Regions from separate parts of the Leclercia adecarboxylata genome, predicted to be linked through region 2. Evidence: predicted binding sites of a transcription regulator. Region 2 holds the regulator's gene; each other region holds the start of a gene.
What was found. The regulator Fur, encoded in region 2, represses iron uptake genes when iron is present. The targets are predictions, from matches to a motif close to ATAATAATGAGAACNACTATCAA.

Region 1 (7,080 bases), 160 kb from region 2:
GCGCCTCAATTAAACGCATATCCGCTGGAATACGATCTCCGGCACGCAGGACAATAATATCCCCGGGGACTATTTCAGTTGTGGGTATTGTTTCATGGTTTCCGTCACGAATAACCCGCGCCTCGCTGGCGAGCATATTACGGATACTCTTCAGGGATTTTTCGGCGTTACTTTCCTGAATATGACCAATTAACGCATTAATGACCGCCACACCCAGAATAACCAGGGTATCGACCCAGTGGCCCATAATTGCCGTTAACGCCGCGGCGGCCAGCAGGACATAAATTAAGACGTCATTAAAATGGGCCAGAAAACGCAGCCACGCCGGTCGGGATTTTTTCTCCGGCAGGGCATTATGGCCATGCTGCTGCAGGCGCGCCTGCGCCTCAGCACGGCTCAGACCCGCGGCGGTACTCTGCTGCGCGGCAAGCGTCTGGTCAAGGGTCTGCTGGTACGCCAGGTTCGGCGTGGTGCCCGGCGCGGGCGGCGTCTGGGTGTGGTGCATTTTGGTCATATATCAGCTCCTTCAGTTTGCGGTGAGCAAAAGCCTGAATTCCATTTCTGCTTTTATAAATCAGTCGACAATAATGGGTTGTCACGGAAATTAATTTAACGCACTATTATTGCTATCGACGGCATTAAACAGATAACGTTTCATTTCAATACAGCTATTTTTACAAATTATTTCTAAACCTAAACTAAACGGAGGTCAGCATGTTTGGAATTTATCGCGGGCGTCGACTGGCGTTATATATAATCGCAGCAGTTGTTATTGCGACGTTAATTGGATACAGCACCTATACCTTTGTAAAACTATTAGCCGGAGGGTGACAGTAATTTACATTAGCGGAGATTAATTGAATTAATTCTTTTCTGGCAGGGATAATTCAGCGGATTAGCGGAGGATTATTTATCATCCTCCTCTCTGACGGTTGATATTGCTTTACGAAGCCCTATCCGTGACAATGTTATTTTTAACTGACGATTAACATTATTATGAAACACCCGTTAGAATCGCTGTTAACGGCTGGCGGCATCTTACTGATGGCCTTTCTCTCCGTTCTGCTGCTGCCAGCACCCTCCCTGGGGCTGGTGCTGGCGCAAAAGCTGATGGGCACCTTCCATCTGATGGATCTCAACCAGCTTTACACCATCCTCTTCTGCCTGTGGTTTTTAGTCCTCGGCGCCATCGAATTCTTTGTTCTGCGTTTCATCTGGCGCCGCTGGTTTTCACGGGCGGCGTAAGCCGGTTAAATCGCGCATGCCGTGGATCAGGGCTTCACACCAGGCCGCGTAGTCGTGGCCGCTGGACCACGGATGGAAGCTGACACGGTAGCCTTTCTGCCGCAAAACCTGTTCAAAATCCTGGGTCGTGCGATAGATCCCTCCCCCCGGCCCGGTGGTTTCGAACTTCCCGGCCTGTAGCCAGAAGCGCACCGGATACTGCGGTGACTGCTGGTACTGACGCGTCAGCCAGCCTGGCGCTTCCCCTTTCGGGGCCCACCAGTAGGAGCCGGACAGGCTCAGCACATTCCCAAAGAGACGCGGATAGCGCAGCGCCACCCATGAAGAGGCGATCCCGCCATAGCTTGACCCCGCCAGCACGGTTTTCTGCCGCTGCATGGCGACCCCCTGCCCGCGCAACCACGGCAGTAGTTCGTGCGCCATAAAGTCGGCAAAATCCGCATTCGGCGGCAACTCTTTACTGCGTCGGGCGTGATCGAGACTGTCGACAAACACCACGTTGACCGGCGGGAGATGGTGACGGGCAATCAGGCCATCCAGCACGTTGGCGAAATGGTACTCGTCCTGATAGATCTGGCCGTCAAAGAGGATTAACGTCCAGCGTGCAGGCTGCGGCCCACGCGGTTTGTAGATCATTACTTCCCGGGAATTACCCAGAATAGTGCTGGTCAGCGTCTGGCGGCTCAGCGAGCCCTGCGTCAGCGGCCTGGAGGTGGCCTGAACGGAGCAGTAGCGCGCCGGGCTGAGATCGAGCAGAGAGTAGCGGTTCCAGCGATCGGTTTTCTGTTCACCAAAGGTGTTCGGGTTTAGCGGATCGGCCTGGGCGCTGACGAGGATCGCCCGTCGCTGTTCGCGGGGAGAGCCGTCAATTGTCGGCACATCCGGGGCGAGCTTGTACTGCATCACCGTGTCGGCGGGCACGACGAAGCTGCGGAACCAGACGTCACTGTTACCGAGGCGGAACAGCGGATCGTGATCCCCCGCCGGAGAACCGAGAATAAAGACGTTGCCGCGCGCGCCACGCCACAGGAAGGTGACGCGCTTGTGGTGCGCGTCAACCGGCTCCACCATCGGCGTTCCCTGCCGAATTTGCGCCTGCCAGAACGCATCGGTACTTCCCCCGGCAGCAACCGTTTTAGCCAGCGCCTGCAGCGTCGGGCTTTCAGGCATCAGCATTTGTACGCGCGGTAAGGCAGAAGTCTCTTTCATCCGCCACTGAAAACGCCAGGGCTTGCCGGCTTCGCCATGCAGCACCAGGGAGCTGTTCTGCTTCACCGGCAGGGCAAACAGCAGGGTGTGTTCCCCGTCGGCAGGGCCATTTTCAACCAGGGTGCGGATACGGCGGTTCTGGCCGTCCAGCTGGCGGGCATCGGTTACGCCGTTCAGCGTGGCCGAAACATAGTTTTCACCCAACTCTGGCAGGCTAAAACAGACTTCACCGCTGGCATCAAACTTTCCCTGAACCTCCCCTTGCAGGGACGAGGGTTCGCACGTCGCCGCCACGGCGGGCAGCGCCCCGATCCCTAATAACAAACCACTCCATGCCCTCTTCATTACCGCGTGTCCCCCCAAAATTTGTTAACAACGCTAATGCAAATGGTAATAGTTTGCAATATCATTTGGGCGAATTGATCGGTGTTTATATGGCGATAGCAACCAAGGATGTTAAATAAAAATGTTTAAAAATAATAAGATAATGCAGGCATGGCTCCTGAGTCTGGCCACGGTTAGCGTGGCGGCTCAGGCAGAAAACGGAGAAGAAACCATTACGGTGACGCAGGGAACGAGTGAAGAACCTACCGCCCCGGTGAAGGGCATCGTGGCCACCAAAACCCTCTCCGCCACCAAAACCAGCGCGGAGATCGTGAGGACGCCGCAGTCGGTCTCGGTGATCACTCGCGATCAGATGAACATGCAGGATGTGACCTCCGTATCCCAGGCGCTGCGCTACTCGGCGGGGGTGTTTACCGAATACCGCGGATCGTCAAACCGTAACGATGAAGTGTTTGTGCGTGGCTTTAGCTATGTGCCGAAATTCCTCGACGGGTTAAGTTTCGGCGCCACCGCCTCGTCACAGACGGGAACGGTTGACCCCTGGTTGCTGGAGCGTGTGGAGCTGGTGCGCGGCCCGGCCTCGGTCCTGTTTGGCCAGGTCAATCCGGGTGGGTTAATCAGCATGACCAGCAAGCGCCCGACCTCTGAATCCATTCACAACGTTCAGTTCCGCACCGGCAATAACGACCTCGCGGAAGGCGCGTTTGATTTCGGCGGCAAGCTCAGCGATGACGGCCGGGTGCTCTATCGCGTTAACGGCATCGCCCGCACCCAGCATAATCAGGTGGAGGATTATAAAGAGACGCGCATGGCGATTGCGCCGGCGATCACCTGGTATCCCAACGATCAGACCCGCTTTACGCTGTTGACCAGCTACCAGAAAGATCCCGATGCGGGATACCGCAACTTCCTGCCCGCGTACGGCACGGTAAAAAGCGTCGACGGCAAATACATTCCGCGCGACTTTAACGTCAGCGATCCGGATTACGATCAATCCTGGCGTGAGCAGACGATGATCGGCTACGAGCTGGAGCATCAGTTCGCCGATAACCTCACCTTCCGCCAGAACGCGCGTTACGCCACCATCAAGCAGAAGTATCGTTATCTGGTCTACGCCACCAGCGCCGCCAACAGCTCGGTACTGACCCGCCGCGCTCAGCATGAAGAACGTACCACGGATGAGTTTGGTCTGGATAATCAGCTGGAGTATCTGGCGAACACCGGTGCTGTCAGCCACACCCTGCTCGGCGGTTTTGACTACAAAACCAGCAAAGATAAACAGCTGCTGGAACGCGGGAGCGGTTCACAGTACGACCTCGACTGGCAAAATCCGGTTTACGGGGTGAATGTGGATGAAAGCAGCTTCCGGACCGCCAGCGACGAGCAGCAAAATCTCGATCAGATGGGGCTGTATCTGCAGGATCAGATGAGCTGGCATAACTGGGAGTGGCTGCTCTCCGGGCGTTACGACTGGAGCGAAGTGCGTACCAACGACTTCACCGATAGCAGCTTCACCCAGCAGAACGACAGTAAATTTACCTGGCGTACCGGCCTGCTGTACGCCTTCGACGTTGGTCTGTCGCCGTACATCAGCTACAGCACCTCGTTTGAACCGAACCTGCAAACCAACCGGGCACCGGGCGTCGGGCCGTTTAAACCTACCACCGGCGAGCAGACCGAAATCGGCCTGAAGTATCAGCCGGTCGGTACCACCCTGATGACCCTGGCGCTGTACGATTTAACCCAGGATAACGTGGCGACCTACAACAGCGCCGAAGGCTGGTTCGAAAACGCGGGCAAAGTGCGTTCGAAAGGCGTTGAGGCGGAGATCCACTCCACGCTGCTGGACAACATCAACCTGATTGGCTCTTACACTTACACGGATGCGAAAACCGAGAGCACAACGGTGGCGGGAACGGAAGGCAAAACGCCTGCGCGCATCCCGGCGCATATGGCCTCCGCGTTCGCCAGCTACACCCTGCCCGGCGGCGCGCTGAAGAGCCTGACCGCAGGCGTGGGCATGCGCTATATCGGCACCAGCTACGGCGATGCGAAGAACACCTTCAAAGTGCCGTCGGTGGATCTGTATGACGCCATGCTGAGCTACGATCTGGGCGAGATGAACAGCAGCCTGAAAGGGGCAAGCGTGCAGTTCAACGTCAACAACCTGGCGGATACGAAGTACGTTGCCTCCTGCGCAAGCGATACGGCGTGCTTTTACGGCATTGGCCGCACGGTGACGGCGACGGTGAATTACCGCTGGTAATGTGCCTGGCAAAAAATGCCGGGTGGCGGCTACGCCTTACCCGGCCTACGTTTCCACTTCCAGGACCGGTAAGCGTAGCGCCGCCGGGCAAACAAAAATCCGGGTTCGTTGCGCTCAGTGCGCCCGGCTGTGGTTATCCTTGCGATACGCCCCGGGCGGCTGGTTGAAGGTGCGGGTGAAGACGCGGGTAAAAGTCTGCTGGGAGTCAAAGCCGTAGCGCAGGCAGATGTCGTACACCTTTTCATCCGATTCACGCAGATCCCGCGCCGCCAGCCGCAGCTTGCGTTCACGAATATAACGCCCCAGGCTTTCCCCTTTGTACTGCATAAACAGCCGCTGCAGGTGCCATTTGGAGTAGCCCGCATGCCGGGCAATATCCTCAATGCGCAACGGCTGATGAAGATTGTCGTCAATCCAGTCGACGATAGTGTCGATAACCTGAGCGGAAATAGTCATGCTGCTCTCCCCCTCTGCTCTTCGATTTAACATTATTCCCACCACGCACGAAATTGTTGCGAGGCATCATCCACCCTCACCGGCTCCCCGAGCTCAGGGGTCAGCAGGCGATAGTTTTTATCCTTGCTGGCCTGCGTAAGCTGGATCAGTGGGTCGTTCCAGGTGTGTTTTGCCAGCACAAAGCGTCCGGAGTGGCCCGGAACCACCGCGCTGGCATTCAGATCCGCAGCCGCCTGCGCCGTTTCGGCAGGGTGCATGTGGATGTACTTCCAGTCCTGGTCGTACTGGCCGTTCTCCATGATCGCCAGATCGACTTTGCCGAACTGCTCGCCGATGGCGCTAAAGTGCGGGCCGTAGCCGGAGTCACCGCTGTAGAACACCTTTTTCTGCGGGGTAACGAACATAAAGCTGCCCCACAGGGTCTGGTTGCGCTTCAGCCCGCGCCCGGAGAAGTGACGCGCCGGCAGGACGTGAACGGTCAGATCATCGCTGATGCGCACCGATTGATCCCAGTCCCGCTCCTCAATGATCGACGGATCCATGCCCCAGTAGCGCAGATGCGATCCCACTCCCAGCGGCGTGACCACCCGCTTCACTTTCGGTATCAGCGCTTTGATGGTGGCGTAGTCAAGATGATCGTAGTGATCGTGCGAAATGATCAGCAGATCGATCTCAGGCATCTCTTCAGCACGCCACGGGTACTCCCCGGCAAAGGCTTTGTTAAGGAAGGAGAACGGCGCGGCGTAGTTGCTGAACACCGGGTCGATCAGAATGCGTTTACCCACCAGCTGCAGATACCACGAGGAGTGGCCGAGCCAGACCAGGGTCTCCTGATCCAGCGGCAGCTGCGCCAGATCGGTTTTCACCAGCGGCAGCGGCGCTGCAGGGCGCGCGTTCTCGCGCTTCGTCACCAGAAAATCCCACCACGCCGCCAGCATGTTCTTGTTGCCGGTAAATCCGGGGGTCGGCAGGGTGTTATGGAACTGGCCGTCGCGATACTGCGGCGAGGCGGCAAACTCACTCAGTTGCTCGCCCTGCGGCGGCTGGCCGAATCCGGCATTCAGTACGAACGGCAAGGTTGCCGCGGATGCAATAATCATCACTACCACCAGGCTAACAATAAAACGCTTTTTCATATCCCGACCCGAATTCGCGCCCCATCCGATGGCCTGCGCGGGCAAAACTTGATTATGAGTGAGTAAGCACTCATTATAGAAGTGATGCGAAAGTCGTCAAGACGTTTTAAGATCTTTGACATTCCGCGTTGCAGCCCCACAAAGGGCATGATTCAATCGGGGTTTTTGCACGTTACCTGGAGGAAATGTAGTGGCTCGTCCGAAAAGTGAAGATAAAAAACTGGCGTTGCTGGACGCGGCAACCAGCGCCTTTGCCCAGTCGGGCATTGCGGCTTCTACCGCGTTAATCGCCCGCAGCGCGGGGGTGGCTGAAGGCACCCTGTTTCGCTATTTCGCTACCAAAGACGATCTGCTTAACGCCCTCTATCTGCATCTGAAACAGGATCTGTGCCAGACCATGCTGGCGAATATGGACAGGGCCCT
Region 2 (7,080 bases):
GCAATTTTCAGCATGCGCCGTAAAATGTCGGACGCGCTCTCACCGATATGCCGCGTCTGGCTGGCAATATACTGATAAAGCTCGTCATCAACTTCGATTGTTTTCATCTTAATCCAGTGCGATATCTTATCTGAATACAAGTCGTTGGGAGTATAAGTTCAAAACCCAACAGCGGATAGCGTCAAGCCAGAATGGCGGCAAAAGTCAGAATTAACTGTTTCCTTGCAGCCGGGCGGCAGAATGGTCAACATGATACCCTAACCTGACATACGTAAAAAAAGAACTTTGCCATGAAATTGAATACCCGAGCGCAATCTGCACAATCGCCGCACAATAATTCTCCCATCGTCCTGGTTCATGGCCTGTTTGGTAGCCTGGATAACCTTGGCGTGCTGGCACGGGATCTGGTGACCGACCACGCGCTGCTGCAGGTGGATATGCGCAACCACGGTCTGTCGCCGCGCTCGCCGCAGATGACCTACGCTGACATGGCGCAGGATCTGCTGGATACGCTGGATGAACACCATATCGAAAAAGCGATCCTGATTGGCCATTCGATGGGCGGCAAAGCGGTGATGGCGCTGACGGCTCTTGCGCCAGAGCGTATCGCCGGCCTGGTGGTGATCGACGTAGCGCCGGTAGATTATGACGTGCGCCGCCACGATGAGATCTTCGCCGCCATTAATGCCGTGACGGACGCGGGCGTCAGCACCCGCCAGCAGGCTGCCGCGCTGATGCGTGAGCATCTGGACGAAGAAGGCGTGGTGCAGTTCCTGCTGAAATCCTTTGTGGACGGCGAGTGGCGCTTCAACGTGCCGGTGCTGTGGGATCAGTATGACCATATCGTCGGCTGGGAGTCGGTTCCGGCGTGGCCGCACCCGACCCTCTTTATTACCGGCGGCAACTCGCCCTATGTAACCGAAGCGTATCGTGATGCGCTGCTGGCGCAATTCCCCCTGGCGCGTGCGCATGTGATTGCCGGGGCCGGGCACTGGGTTCATGCCGAAAAACCGGACGCGGTGCTGCGCGCCATCCGTCGGTACCTCGCTGACATCAATAATTGATTAAAAAGAGAGCGACTGGTCGCCCGTGGGCCTCCAGTCGTTGGCGTGCCGTTTTCGGTGATGTATGATGGCGCGCTTATCGCCCGGGCATTAGCAGGGTGTCTTGTTTCCCCCGAAGTCTCAAAATCATGGCCAAAGAACACACGGACCGCACGACAATAGATCTGTTCGCGAATGAGCGTCGCCCGGGACGACCGAAAACCAATCCGCTTTCGCGTGATGAACAGCTGCGCATCAACAAGCGCAATCAGCTTAAACGCGATAAAAGCCGCGGGCTTAAACGCGTCGAGCTGAAACTGAATGCTGACGCCGTCGATGCGCTGAACGAGCTGGCGAATGCCCGTGAGATCAGCCGCAGTGAGCTTATTGAAGAGATGCTGATTTCACAGCTTGAGAAATGGCACGGTAAAGCTTAAGTCAGAAAACTCCCCTTCTTGTTGCTTTCATGTAGCACAGAGTGCAGTCCTGGGTGATAGCAGTTTCCGCAGGCTTCTCTGTTCTGCTATGATTGCCCTTATCCGTGGCTAAATTGCGCCACCATACCATTAAGTTTCAAGAGGTTATTTTACTCATGGCAATCATCGGCATTTTTTTCGGCAGCGACACGGGTAACACCGAAAATATCGCAAAAAACATTCAAAAACAGCTAGGTAAAGACGTTGCCGATGTGCATGACATTGCGAAAAGCAGCAAAGAAGATATCGAAGGTTACGATATCCTGCTGCTGGGCATCCCGACCTGGTACTACGGCGAAGCGCAGTGCGACTGGGACGACTTCTTCCCGTCTCTGGAAGAGATCGATTTCAACGGCAAACTGGTTGCCCTGTTCGGCTGTGGCGATCAGGAAGACTACGCGGAGTACTTCTGCGATGCGCTGGGCACTATTCGCGACATCATTGAACCGCGCGGCGCCGTCATCGTCGGCCACTGGCCAACGGCCGGTTACCACTTCGAAGCGTCCAAAGGTCTGGCCGATGATAACAACTTCGTCGGTCTCGCCATTGATGAAGACCGCCAGCCGGAACTGACCGCTGAGCGTGTAGATAAATGGGTTAAGCAGGTCCGCGAAGAGTTGCACCTCGACGATATTCTTAATGCCTGATGAAGCTGCGGCGCAATGATTAAGTTGCGCCGCATTGATAGGTATAAGCAATCAAAATAATTGCTACAAATTTTTAACTTTTGCTGTCATACCTGTACAATGATCCAGGTTCAAACGGGTCACCCTGTAACAAGTTTGTTGGCGGTACCACGTTTTTATAAGCATACTTTACTTGAGACTTGCAGTTTTCATTACGTCATGGCAGTTCTATAATGAGACGCATTATCCCAGGTGCATTTTCTGTCACTTCTTCTTTAGAAGTGAATCGTTTAGCAACAGGACAGATTCCGCATGACTGACAACAACACCGCATTAAAGAAGGCCGGACTGAAAGTCACGCTTCCACGGTTAAAAATCCTGGAAGTGCTTCAGGGTCCGGATAACCATCATGTCAGTGCGGAAGACTTATACAAACGTCTGATCGACATGGGCGAAGAGATTGGTCTGGCTACCGTTTACCGTGTACTGAACCAGTTCGACGATGCAGGCATCGTTACGCGTCATAATTTCGAAGGCGGTAAATCCGTATTCGAACTGACGCAGCAGCATCACCACGATCACCTGATTTGCCTTGACTGCGGCAAAGTGATCGAATTCAGCGACGACTCTATCGAATCCCGTCAGCGTGAAATTGCCGCACGTCATGGCATTCGTCTGACCAACCACAGTCTGTACCTGTATGGCCACTGCGCCGAAGGTGACTGCCGCGAAGATGACCACGCGCACGACGCGAAATAATTCATCCGCACACGCTGAGCCAACCTGAAGGTTGGCTTTTTTTTGCCTGTAATAACGTAAAAAAGCCCGGCGGCGCTACGCTTACCGGGCCTGTGAATGTGCAGGCTCAGGTAAACGCAGCGCCACCGGGCGTGGCAAACAGCTTTACTTACCGTTGTTGCTACGGATCTCCTGCCAGATCTTATCGCAGTTTTTGGTGACGTCCTGATTGTTACCCGTTTTACGCGCCATGATACAGGCCTGGTAATCGGCCACTCTCACGGTCTCCTGGGTCGCAAACTGTTCGTGCGCCTTATCCTCGCGCAGCACGTTCAGCACGCTCTGGCAGGCTTCAATTTTTTCTGGCGAGCCTTCAGCAGTATTGATACAGGCACTGTAGGCCTCTTTAAGACGGGTGTCTTCTTTCTGGGTCTGCGGTTGTGCGCAGGCGGTCAGTCCTGATGCCAGCAGCGCGACCAGTACGATTTTTTTCAGCATAGCGGTCTCCGGTCGGCGGGGTTATCCCCCGCCGGGTTAGTCATCAGAAGATGGTGAACGGTGCGATAACCATAAACTTCACGTCACGCTCGTCCTGGAAGATGTTGCCGTAACCGCCGCCGTAGCTTGGGATGTCGGAGTGGTTGTCATACTGCGTGAAGTGCAGTTTGAACATGGTCCCTTTCGCGCGACCGTCCTGCAGGGTGTAAATCGCATCCAGGCTGTAGGCAGACTCTTTGATCTTGTTAGAGGCAATATCTTCACGCTGGCCCGCGCTGTTGATCAGCCAGTCGGCTGGTTTTGCATCCCATGCGTAGACATAAGAGGCACCGACGCTCCAGCCTGCCAGGTTCCAGTTGCTCAGGTCGTACATCGCGCCAAAGAAGACCGCTTTTTCGTCGTTGGCGTTGAAGTCGGAGCGGTTATCCCACCACACGTCCAGACGACCGTTGGAGGATGCATAGGTTGGGGTCATACGCTGCAGGAAGTAGCCCTGCTGGCCTTCCGCTTTCACATAAGTCCCTTCCAGGCGTAAATCGACCTGACCGACTTTGTAACCCAGGGTCAGCGCCTGCAGCCATGCCGTGCCGTCGTAAATATCATTTACGGTGCCGCTGTCGGCTTTATCACGCGTGCCGTAGAACTGATAGCTGGTAGAGAGCGGGCCGCCCACGATATCGAATTTGTAGCTGGCTTTGGCAAAGTACTGATCGATGAAGCCTTCAGCCTGACCAAAAGCGGCTTCCAGAATCAGGTTATTTTTGAAGTCGTACTTCGCGCCAAAGGAGTGGAGATAATCGACGCGGGTCTTTCTGTCATTCTGATAGAACTTGTCCATCTCGAGGTGCCATGGGGCTTTATACTCGTTGGTCCACATGTACGAGAAGCTCAGCGCCCCGCTGTCACCGTAGTCAAAGTTCGCCCCGGCTTCCGCGCCCTGGTAAGTACCCGGCATAAAGCTCCAGTGCGGTGCTAACAGGGTCTGGCCGGTTGGCTGCAGCCAGCCGCCGCGCGCCCACACCGGACCATATTTGAATTTTGCAGCCGCTTTGTACAGGCTGATCCCGCTCTTATCGCCGGACCAGTCTTCTTTGTAAGCTTTGTTGCTGGAGGAGAATGCAATTTCGTTCGGGTGGCCGCTGTCACCATTTTCTGCCATTTCGATGGCGGTGAAGGCCGCTAAATCAAGACCGAACATGTCGGCAGCATAGCCGGACTGGAAATCAAGGTTGGCGTTCCAGGTGGAGTGAGCCAGGTTAGTTTTGTATTTATCTGCCTCGACATCTTTACGGTCACGTTCACGCTGCCAGTAATAGACACCGCCCGTGAGGGTTGAATCATCAATAAAACCTTCGGCCTGGGCTTTCGGAGAAACCATCCAGCCTGACATTGCTGTAACACCGGCAATAGCCAGCGCAAGCGCACTACGTTTGCCACTAAACGTACGCATAATTAATCCTCTTTGACGTATTTAAAGCGCCTTAAACGGCGAAAAACAAAAAGTTAAAAGTGGAGGCAACCGGAAATACCCGCTTACATCTCCTGCCTTTAGACTATTTTTCGCGACGCGAATTATCAATGCTTTTCCGCGATCAAAAGTCAGGATTATGACAAAGCGCACATATTTGATTGCCATTTGTAACAAAGCGAATGGAGGAGAATTTTTAATTAAAATAATGTTCGGAATGAGCGATTTATTTTTAACATGCAGGATTTAAGCAGCTTATCCGGAAGCTATTACGTGGAATTTGCGCAAAGGAAGAGAAAGAGAATAGTTTTAATAAATGGAATTAATTCGCATCGCGAACATTTATATGATTAAGAGCTTGATCGTGATGCAAAAAAAACGCCGCGGTGCGCGGCGTTTTTCAAACAATAATCAGTTATTCACCGACTTTCGCCCAGGTATCACGCAAACCGACGGTACGGTTAAATACCAGTTTGTCCGCGGTGGCGTAGCGGCTGTCGAGGCAGAAGTAACCTTCACGCTCAAACTGGTACGCATTACCGGCAACGGCCTCTTTCAGGGATGGCTCAGCAAAGCCCTGTTTGATCACAAGCGAATCCTGGTTAATCACTTCCAGGAAGTCTTCTGCCGCACCCGGGTTTGGCACGCTGAACAGACGATCGTACAGACGGATTTCAACCGGCAGCGCATGTGCTGCGCTCACCCAGTGGATCACGCCCTTCACCTTGCGACCATCAGCCGGATCCTTGCTCAGGGTCTCGGCATCGTAGGTGCAGAAGATAGTAGTGATATTGCCTTCTGCGTCTTTCTCAACACGCTCGGCTTTAATCACGTAGGCATTACGCAGGCGCACTTCTTTGCCCATCACCAGACGCTTGTACTGCTTGTTCGCTTCTTCGCGGAAGTCGGCGCGATCGATCCAGATCTCAGCGCTGAACGGCACGTCACGGCTGCCCATCTCCGGCTTGCTCGGATGGTTAGGCATAGTCACCAGCTCGCTTTCGCCCTGCGGGTAGTTTTCGATAACCAGTTTCACCGGATCGATAACGGCCATTGCGCGCGGCGCGTTTTCATTCAGATCTTCGCGGATACAGGACTCCAGCGACGCCATCTCGATGGTGTTGTCCTGCTTGGTCACGCCGATGCGTTTGCAGAACTCACGGATTGAGGCAGCGGTATAGCCACGACGACGCAGACCGGAGATGGTCGGCATACGCGGGTCATCCCAGCCTTCAACGTGCTTGTCGGTGACCAGCAGGTTCAGCTTACGCTTGGACATCACGGTGTATTCCAGATTCAGACGAGAGAACTCGTACTGACGTGGATGTACCGGAATGGAGATGTTATCCAGCACCCAGTCGTAGAGACGACGGTTGTCCTGGAACTCCAGCGTACATAAGGAGTGAGTAATGCCTTCCAGCGCATCGCTGATGCAGTGGGTGAAGTCGTACATCGGGTAGATGCACCACTTGCTGCCGGTCTGATGGTGATCGGCGAACTTAATGCGGTACAACACCGGGTCGCGCATAACGATAAACGGCGACGCCATATCGATTTTGGCACGCAGGCAGGCTTTACCCTCTTCGAAGCCACCGGCACGCATTTTTTCAAACAGCGCCAGGTTCTCTTCCACGCTGCGATCGCGGTACGGGCTGTTTTTGCCCGGCGCGGTCAGGGAGCCACGGTATTCGCGGATTTCGTCAGCGGAAAGCTCGTCAACGTAGGCCAGACCCTTTTTGATCAGCTCTACCGCGTAGGCATACAGCTGGTCAAAATAGTCAGAGGAGTAGCAGATGTCGCCAGACCAGTTGAAGCCCAACCATTGCACGTCGTTCTTAATGGACTCTACGTATTCGATATCTTCTTTCACCGGGTTGGTGTCATCGAAACGCAGGTTGCATTGACCCTGGTAGTCCTGCGCGATGCCGAAGTTCAGGCAGATCGATTTCGCATGACCAATGTGCAGGTAGCCGTTCGGCTCCGGCGGAAAACGGGTATGAACAGTGGTGTGCTTACCAGTGGCCAGATCTTCATCAATGATCTGACGGATAAAGTTGCTCGGGCGGGCTTCAGCCTCACTCATCGTGGATTCCTCAAAGCGTAAACGACGTATAACGGCATATGATCTTATAAGCCGGGCGTAGTGACAACCTTTAGTTACGCAAAAAAAGGTCTCCGGAGAGAATTATGGGGGCGATTGCTGCAAAAAAAAGCGGCGGGGATATCCCCGC
Region 3 (7,080 bases), 1.5 Mb from region 2:
CAGCGGTGAGAGCAAGGAGCTGGAGCGTATCGAAACGGAAGCGCACCGTCTGGACAGCATGATCAACGACCTGCTGGTGATGTCGCGCAATCAGCAGAAAAACGCCCTGGTCAGCGAAACGGTGAAAGCCAACCACCTGTGGCATGAGGTGCTGGATAACGCGGCATTCGAAGCGGAGCAGATGGGGAAATCCTTCACCGTCAACTTCCCGCCGGGCCCGTGGCCGCTGTACGGTAACCCCAACACGCTGGAAAGCGCGCTGGAGAATATCGTCCGTAACGCCCTGCGCTATTCGCATACCAAAATCGAGGTGGCGTTCTCGGTGGATAAAGACGGCATCACCATTAACGTGGATGACGATGGTCCTGGCGTCAGCCCGGAAGATCGTGAGCAGATTTTCCGTCCGTTCTACCGTACCGACGAAGCCCGCGACCGTGAATCTGGCGGCACCGGGCTGGGTCTGGCGATTGTCGAGACCGCCATGCAGCAGCATCGCGGCTGGGTCAAAGCGGACGACAGCCCGCTCGGTGGGCTGCGGTTAACCCTCTGGCTGCCGCTCTACAAACGTTCGTAACTGTTGTGCCGGGTAGCGGCTTCGCTTACCCGGCCTGGTTTCCCCACAATCTCCGGGAATTGTCTTCAATCTTGTTGCTAAGACGCCGCTTCTGCATGGTTCGCGTCCAGCTGGTCGACAGGCCCGCCGCAGACAGCAGGCGCTGATACTGTTCGTCGTCAAAGGGCATATGCCAGGCGATGGCGCAGGCGTCATGCACCGAAACGTCGCTCAGGCGGGAGACGAGCGTCAGCGGCGCATCCGCCGATACCTGCCCTGCCAGCACCACGCGATAGAGCCAGCCGGTTTTCGCCGCGTTCTGCATTTGCGTGGCCATGTCGTTAATGCCGAAATGGAAGTTGAGCTTGAAGCAAGGGGAACGCGGCTGGGTCACCTGGATCAGGGCCTCGCCCCAGCGAAAGATATCGCCGATAAAGACGTTCTTCTCCGTCAGCCCCTCGGTTGACAGGTTTTCGCCAAACGCCGGAGCGACGAACAGATCGGCCTGAGCGGGATATTCGCTCGCCCAGTGCTGATAATGCTCGCGCGGATAGTGACACAGCGCGCGCTCTGGCCCGCCGTGGATTTTCTTTTCCGCCTGCTCATCGCCCGCCAGACCCAGCTCGGTTAACGTCAGTTCGCCATCAACCTGCAGTTTGGCAATCGCGCTCGGGCGGCTACCCTCGTAGTCCCTTATTTTTCCGGTGAATACATTAACGTGATAGTCCATCGCGGCTCCTTGTGCAGATTGTGGGTATAAAAAAAGCGAGTCATCAGACTCGCTTCTCACAGAAGGCTTTGCAACCTTATTTTTTAGCAGCGAAACGTGCCGCAGCTTCGTCCCAGTTTACAACGTCCCAGAAGGCTTTGATGTAGTCCGGGCGACGGTTCTGGAATTTCAGGTAGTAAGCGTGTTCCCATACGTCCAGGCCCAGGATTGGGAAGCCGGATGCGCCAGAGATCGCTTCACCCATCAGCGGGGAGTCCTGGTTAGCAGTAGAAACTACCGCCAGCTTGTCGCCTTTCAGAACCAGCCACGCCCAGCCAGAGCCGAAACGGGTAGCAGCCGCTTTTTCGAACTCAGCTTTGAAGTTCTCAACGGAGCCGAAGTCGCGCTCGATAGCGGATTTCAGGTCGCCCTGCAGGGTGGTGCCGGTTTTCAGGCCTTTCCAGAAGAAGCTGTGGTTAGCGTGGCCGCCCGCGTTGTTACGCAGTACGGTTTTCTTGTCAGCTGGCAGCTGATCCAGTTTGGTGATCAGCTCTTCAGCAGACAGGTTGGCGAATTCTGGCAGGCTTTCCAGCGCCGCGTTGGCGTTGTTAACGTAAGTCTGGTGGTGTTTGGTGTGATGGATCTCCATCGTCTGCTTGTCGAAATGCGGCTCAAGGGCGTCGTAAGCGTACGGCAGGGATGGCAGGGTATAGCTCATAATCATCTCCATTATTGTCGGGCGGCAAACGTGTTAATGCCGCGTAAGCAGTTGGTTCATTATAGTTAATTAAATGATATTGAAAATGTTTATCAATGCCGTAGTTTTAATAAGGTTATAACTTTTCGTTATGTCACTGATCTGGCGGGGCGTGTGGAGAACTCAGGGGGTTGGTGAATATTCTATTACGCTGCGTTATGGCTGCGATGCCGCCACTGAACCGGCGTCATCCCCACCTCGCGGTTAAACACCACCGAGAAGTAGTTGCTGTCCTCAAAGCCGCACTGCATGGCCACTTCGCTGACCATCAGCTCGGTATGCTGCAGCAGATACTGCGCATGGCAGATGCGCAGCTGGCGCAGATAGTGGTTGACCGTCATGCCGGTCTGGGTACGAAACTGCTGGCGCAGGGCGCGCTCGCTGCACTGCTCCTGCTCGCAAAACTTCTCCAATACAAAGCTGCGGTTCAGGCTGCCGGAAAGGGCGGTGATGAGCTTATCCAGCAGCGCTTCCGGCTCGCTGGCTTCGGGGTTGTCCGGGGCGTAGCGGTAGCGTCTGAGCATGATCGTCAGCTGGGCAAACAGCAGTTCCGCCAGTTCAAACGCATGAGGGTCGTCCTTCAGGCTCTCCTGCTCCAGCTGGGCGATGACCTGGCGCACCTGAGCCATGCCGTTGCTGCCGAGCCGCCAGTGCGCCGCGCCGCGGGCATTCAGAAAGCCGGGGATGTTGGCCCCCCAGTCCACGTTGAGCTTCAGCCGGTCGGGGCAGTAGATGATGTTCTGCAGCACCAGATCGTTCACCGAGGCGTAGGAGTGTTTGTCCTCGGCGCGGATATAAAACAGGTCGCCGCGGGTGATGCGATAAGGGCGATCGTTGAGGATATGCAGGCCGTTGCCGCGCCACACCAGCACCAGCTCGCAGAAATCATGGGTGTGTTCGGCAAAGACATTTTGCGGATAGCGGTCCGCCACCGCGACGGCCTGAGCAGCGGATGCAAAAAAATCGGCTCTGCGAAGAATCAACTGTCCTGCCACGTCACAACCTCTACCGGGGAATAACCTGACATTATTACCCGCTTTGCGGCAATAAAACGGTGATTTTCCTCGCGTTACTGAAGGGAGGCATCCCGGCCCTGGCGAATATCGCGCGGCGACCAGTTGAACTCACGGCGAAACAGGGTCGAAAAGTGGTTACTGTCGCCAAAACCGCAGCGATAAGCGATATCCGTGACGCTGTCATCGGTATGGCGCAGCAAATGGCGGGCTTTGATCAGCCGCAGACGGTTCAGGTAGCGCTGGGGCGTCTGACCGGTGTGCTGCTTCAGCTGACGATGCAGGGTGCGCAGCGACAGCGAGAAGTTATCCGCCAGCGTCTCCCAGCAGACATCTTCCGCATAGTGATCTTCCAGCCAGGCCATCAGCTGATTGAGCCGGGCGTCGTTATTCGCGGCCCCTTCCACCAGACTGCCCCGGCGCAGCAGCACCAGCAGCTGCATAAACAGGATTTCGCGGCTGGCGAGAGCGTGGGTCTCCTGGCCCTCTTCCGACTGCTCCATCTGGCTTACCAGCTGGCGCACCTGTTGCAGCGTGGACTGGTTTACCCGCCAGTGTGACGGGTAGTGGCCATCCTGCTCCTGAGGCAACAGCTGGTTCAATCCCGACAAAAACTGGAACGCTTCCGGAGAGCGATAGAGCACATTTGTCAGGCACAGGTTGTCGGTATGTTCGTACATGTGCCGGTCGTGATCGCGCACAAAGCACACCGTCCCGCCGCTGATGGTGTACGGCTGCCCGTTAAAGACATGGATGCCCGTCCCGTGCTCCACGATCACAATCTCATGAAAATCATGATGATGTTCCGGAAACGCAGCCTGGGGCAGCCGCGGCTCAATCGCCACAGGCGAGTGGCCTGAAGGGAAAAAATCCACGCTGTGCAGTACGGTCATAACGGGTCACCACCAGATGATAAGAGTTCTCAAAATAGTAATTTAGGGTTCCCCGGCTCACCTTAAATTTTCGACAGCAAATGGCGCAAACCCTGTCGCTTTTTCAAGAAACGGCGGGAAAGATCCGGAAATGCGGACACCGTCACACCGCCTGTTTTTGCCGCTAAAAACCGAAATTGTGAACTCTCTCACGTTCATCTTTGAATTCTTGCCAGCGCCTGAAATGCGCTGTCACTGGCAAGAAGGTCGCTTTCCCTTCCCTTTTTTACACTCACCGGCAATGACTTCAATAAGGATCGGACCATGACTTTCCGCCATTGTGTGGCTGTCGATTTAGGAGCCTCCAGCGGCCGGGTGATGCTGGCAAGCTACCACCGCGAGGAGCGCACGCTTGTGCTTCGCGAAATCCACCGTTTCATTAACTGCCTGCAGAAGCAGGATGGTTTTGACTGCTGGGATATCGACACTCTGGAAGCGGAGATCCGCGCCGGGCTGAATAAGGTATGTGAAGAGGGCATTCGCATCGACAGCATCGGGATTGACACCTGGGGCGTGGATTACGTGCTGCTGGACAGCAACGGCCAGCGCGTGGGCCTGCCGGTCTCCTACCGTGATGACCGCACCGACGGAGTGATGACCCACGCCCTGGAGCAGCTCGGCAAAGCGGAGATCTATGGCCGCAGCGGCATTCAGTTCCTGCCCTTTAACACGCTCTATCAGCTGCGCGCCCTGGTGGAACAGCAGCCGGAACTGGTGGCGAACGTCGCCCACGCCCTGCTGATCCCGGACTACTTTAGCTACCGCCTCACCGGCCAGATGAACTGGGAATATACCAACGCCACCACTACCCAGCTGGTGAACATCAATTCCGATAACTGGGACGAGAACCTGCTCCGCTGGACCGGCGCGCCGCGCGACTGGTTTGGCACCCCGACCCATCCCGGCAATGTGATCGGTCACTGGATCTGCCCGCAGAAGCATGCCATCCCGGTGGTGGCCGTGGCCAGTCACGATACCGCCAGCGCGGTGATTGCCGCGCCGCTGGCCTCAAAGGATGCGGCGTATCTCTCCTCCGGCACCTGGTCGCTGATGGGCTTTGAGAGCAAAACCCCCTACACCAGCGATAGGGCCCTGGCAGCCAACATCACCAATGAGGGCGGCGCAGAGGGTCGCTACCGGGTGCTGAAAAATATTATGGGCCTGTGGCTGCTGCAGCGGGTGCTGAAGGAGCATCGCATCAGCGACCTGGCGACCCTGATTAGCGAGACGGAAGCCCTGCCGGCGTGCCGTTTCCTGATCAACCCTAACGACGACCGCTTTATCAACCCGGCCAACATGAGCGCCGAGATCCAGGCCGCCTGCCGCGACACCGCCCAGCCGGTGCCGGAGAGCGCCGCCGAACTGGCGCGCTGCATCTTCGACAGCCTCGCCCTGCTGTATGCCGAGGTGCTGCACGAGCTGGCGACCCTGCGCGGGAAGCCGTTCAGCGAGCTGCACATTGTCGGCGGCGGCTGCCAGAACCAGCTGCTCAACCAGCTGTGCGCCGACGCCTGCGGCATTCCTGTGTTAGCCGGGCCGGTTGAGGCCTCGACCCTCGGCAATATCGGCATCCAGCTGATGACTCTCGATGAATTGACCAACGTCGACCAGTTCCGCCAGGTGGTGACCGGCAACTACGGCCTGACCACCTTTAACCCGAATCCCGATCATGAGATTGCCCGCTACCAGGCGCAGTTTCAGCAACAACGACCGACTAAGGAGCTTTGCGCATGACCACTCAACTTGAACAAGCCTGGGAACTGGCTAAACAGCGTTTCGCCGCCGTGGGCGTGGATGTCGAGGAGGCTCTGCGTCAACTCGACCGTCTGCCCGTCTCTATGCACTGCTGGCAGGGCGACGACGTCGCCGGTTTTGAGAACCCGGGCGGCGCGCTGACCGGCGGGATCCAGGCCACCGGTAACTATCCGGGCAAGGCGCGTAACGCCGCCGAACTGCGTGCCGATCTGGAGCTGGCCCTGAGCCTGATCCCGGGCCCGAAACGCCTGAACCTGCACGCCATCTATCTGGAGTCCGACGAGCCCGTCGAGCGTAATGCCATCAAGCCGGAACATTTTAAGAACTGGGTTGAATGGGCGAAAACCAACAAGCTGGGGCTGGATTTTAACCCCTCCTGCTTCTCGCATCCCCTGAGCGCCGACGGGTTCACCCTCGCCCACGCCGATGAAGAGATCCGCCAGTTCTGGATTGACCACGTGAAGGCCAGCCGTCGCGTGTCGGCGTACTTTGGTGAGCAGCTGGGCACCCCGTCGGTGATGAACATCTGGATCCCGGACGGAATGAAAGACATTACCGTTGACCGTCTCGCCCCGCGTCAGCGTCTGCTGGCGGCGCTGGATGAAATCATCAGCGAAAAACTCAACCCGGCGCACCACATCGACGCCGTGGAGAGCAAGCTGTTCGGCATTGGCGCCGAAAGCTACACCGTCGGCTCTAACGAGTTCTACATGGGTTACGCCACCAGCCGCCAGACCGCGCTGTGCCTGGATGCGGGTCACTTCCATCCAACCGAAGTGATTTCCGACAAGATCTCCGCCGCGATGCTGTACGTGCCGCACCTGCTGCTGCACGTCAGCCGCCCGGTGCGCTGGGACAGCGACCACGTGGTGCTGCTGGATGACGAAACCCAGGCCATCGCCAGCGAGATTATCCGCCATGACCTGTTCGACCGGGTGCACATCGGCCTCGACTTCTTCGACGCCTCCATCAACCGCATCGCGGCATGGGTTATCGGCACCCGCAACATGAAAAAAGCCCTGCTGCGCGCCCTGCTGGAGCCTACCGCCGAGCTGCGCGCGCTGGAAGCCGCAGGGGATTACACCTCGCGCCTGGCCCTGCTGGAAGAGCAAAAATCACTGCCGTGGCAGGCGGTATGGGAGATGTACTGCCAGCGTAACGATGCCCCGGCGGGCAGCCAGTGGCTGGATAACGTCCGGGCGTACGAGCAGGACGTTCTCAGAATTCGCAAGTAAACAACATTGCCGGGTGGCGCTTCGCTTACCCGGCCTACGTTTAGCTGTAGGCCCGGCAAGCGAAGCGCCGCCGGGCATTTTCAAAGGAAACACAGAATGCAGACCATCACTCAATCCTGGTTCGTC

Region 1: FHN83_RS17395 (TonB-dependent siderophore receptor) is a predicted target of Fur. The motif match lies at 2,842-2,864, and genes of this name have one in related genera.
Region 3: sodA (superoxide dismutase [Mn]) is a predicted target of Fur. The motif match lies at 2,054-2,076, and genes of this name have one in related genera.

The regions. Positions count from the first base shown of each region.
Region 1 is NZ_CP040889.1:3,273,461-3,280,540, reverse strand. Features, by position in the region: gene FHN83_RS17410 (cation-transporting P-type ATPase) at 1-505, opposite strand, end outside; gene FHN83_RS17405 (DUF1158 domain-containing protein) at 997-1,245, shown strand; gene FHN83_RS17400 (alpha/beta hydrolase-fold protein) at 1,231-2,799, opposite strand; gene FHN83_RS17395 (TonB-dependent siderophore receptor) at 2,921-5,065, shown strand; gene FHN83_RS17385 (RamA family antibiotic efflux transcriptional regulator) at 5,180-5,521, opposite strand; gene FHN83_RS17380 (MBL fold metallo-hydrolase) at 5,554-6,657, opposite strand; gene FHN83_RS17375 (TetR/AcrR family transcriptional regulator) at 6,848-7,080, shown strand, end outside.
Region 2 is NZ_CP040889.1:3,434,333-3,441,412, reverse strand. Features, by position in the region: gene seqA (replication initiation negative regulator SeqA) at 1-107, opposite strand, end outside; gene ybfF (esterase) at 291-1,064, shown strand; gene ybfE (LexA regulated protein) at 1,193-1,480, shown strand; gene fldA (flavodoxin FldA) at 1,636-2,166, shown strand; gene fur (ferric iron uptake transcriptional regulator) at 2,458-2,904, shown strand; gene chiQ (ChiQ/YbfN family lipoprotein) at 3,049-3,378, opposite strand; gene chiP (chitoporin ChiP) at 3,425-4,831, opposite strand; gene glnS (glutamine--tRNA ligase) at 5,265-6,932, opposite strand.
Region 3 is NZ_CP040889.1:1,958,622-1,965,701, forward strand. Features, by position in the region: gene cpxA (envelope stress sensor histidine kinase CpxA) at 1-574, shown strand, start outside; gene yiiM (6-hydroxyaminopurine reductase) at 600-1,283, opposite strand; gene sodA (superoxide dismutase [Mn]) at 1,360-1,980, opposite strand; gene rhaR (HTH-type transcriptional activator RhaR) at 2,166-3,014, opposite strand; gene rhaS (HTH-type transcriptional activator RhaS) at 3,089-3,925, opposite strand; gene rhaB (rhamnulokinase) at 4,229-5,698, shown strand; gene rhaA (L-rhamnose isomerase) at 5,695-6,954, shown strand; gene rhaD (rhamnulose-1-phosphate aldolase) at 7,051-7,080, shown strand, end outside.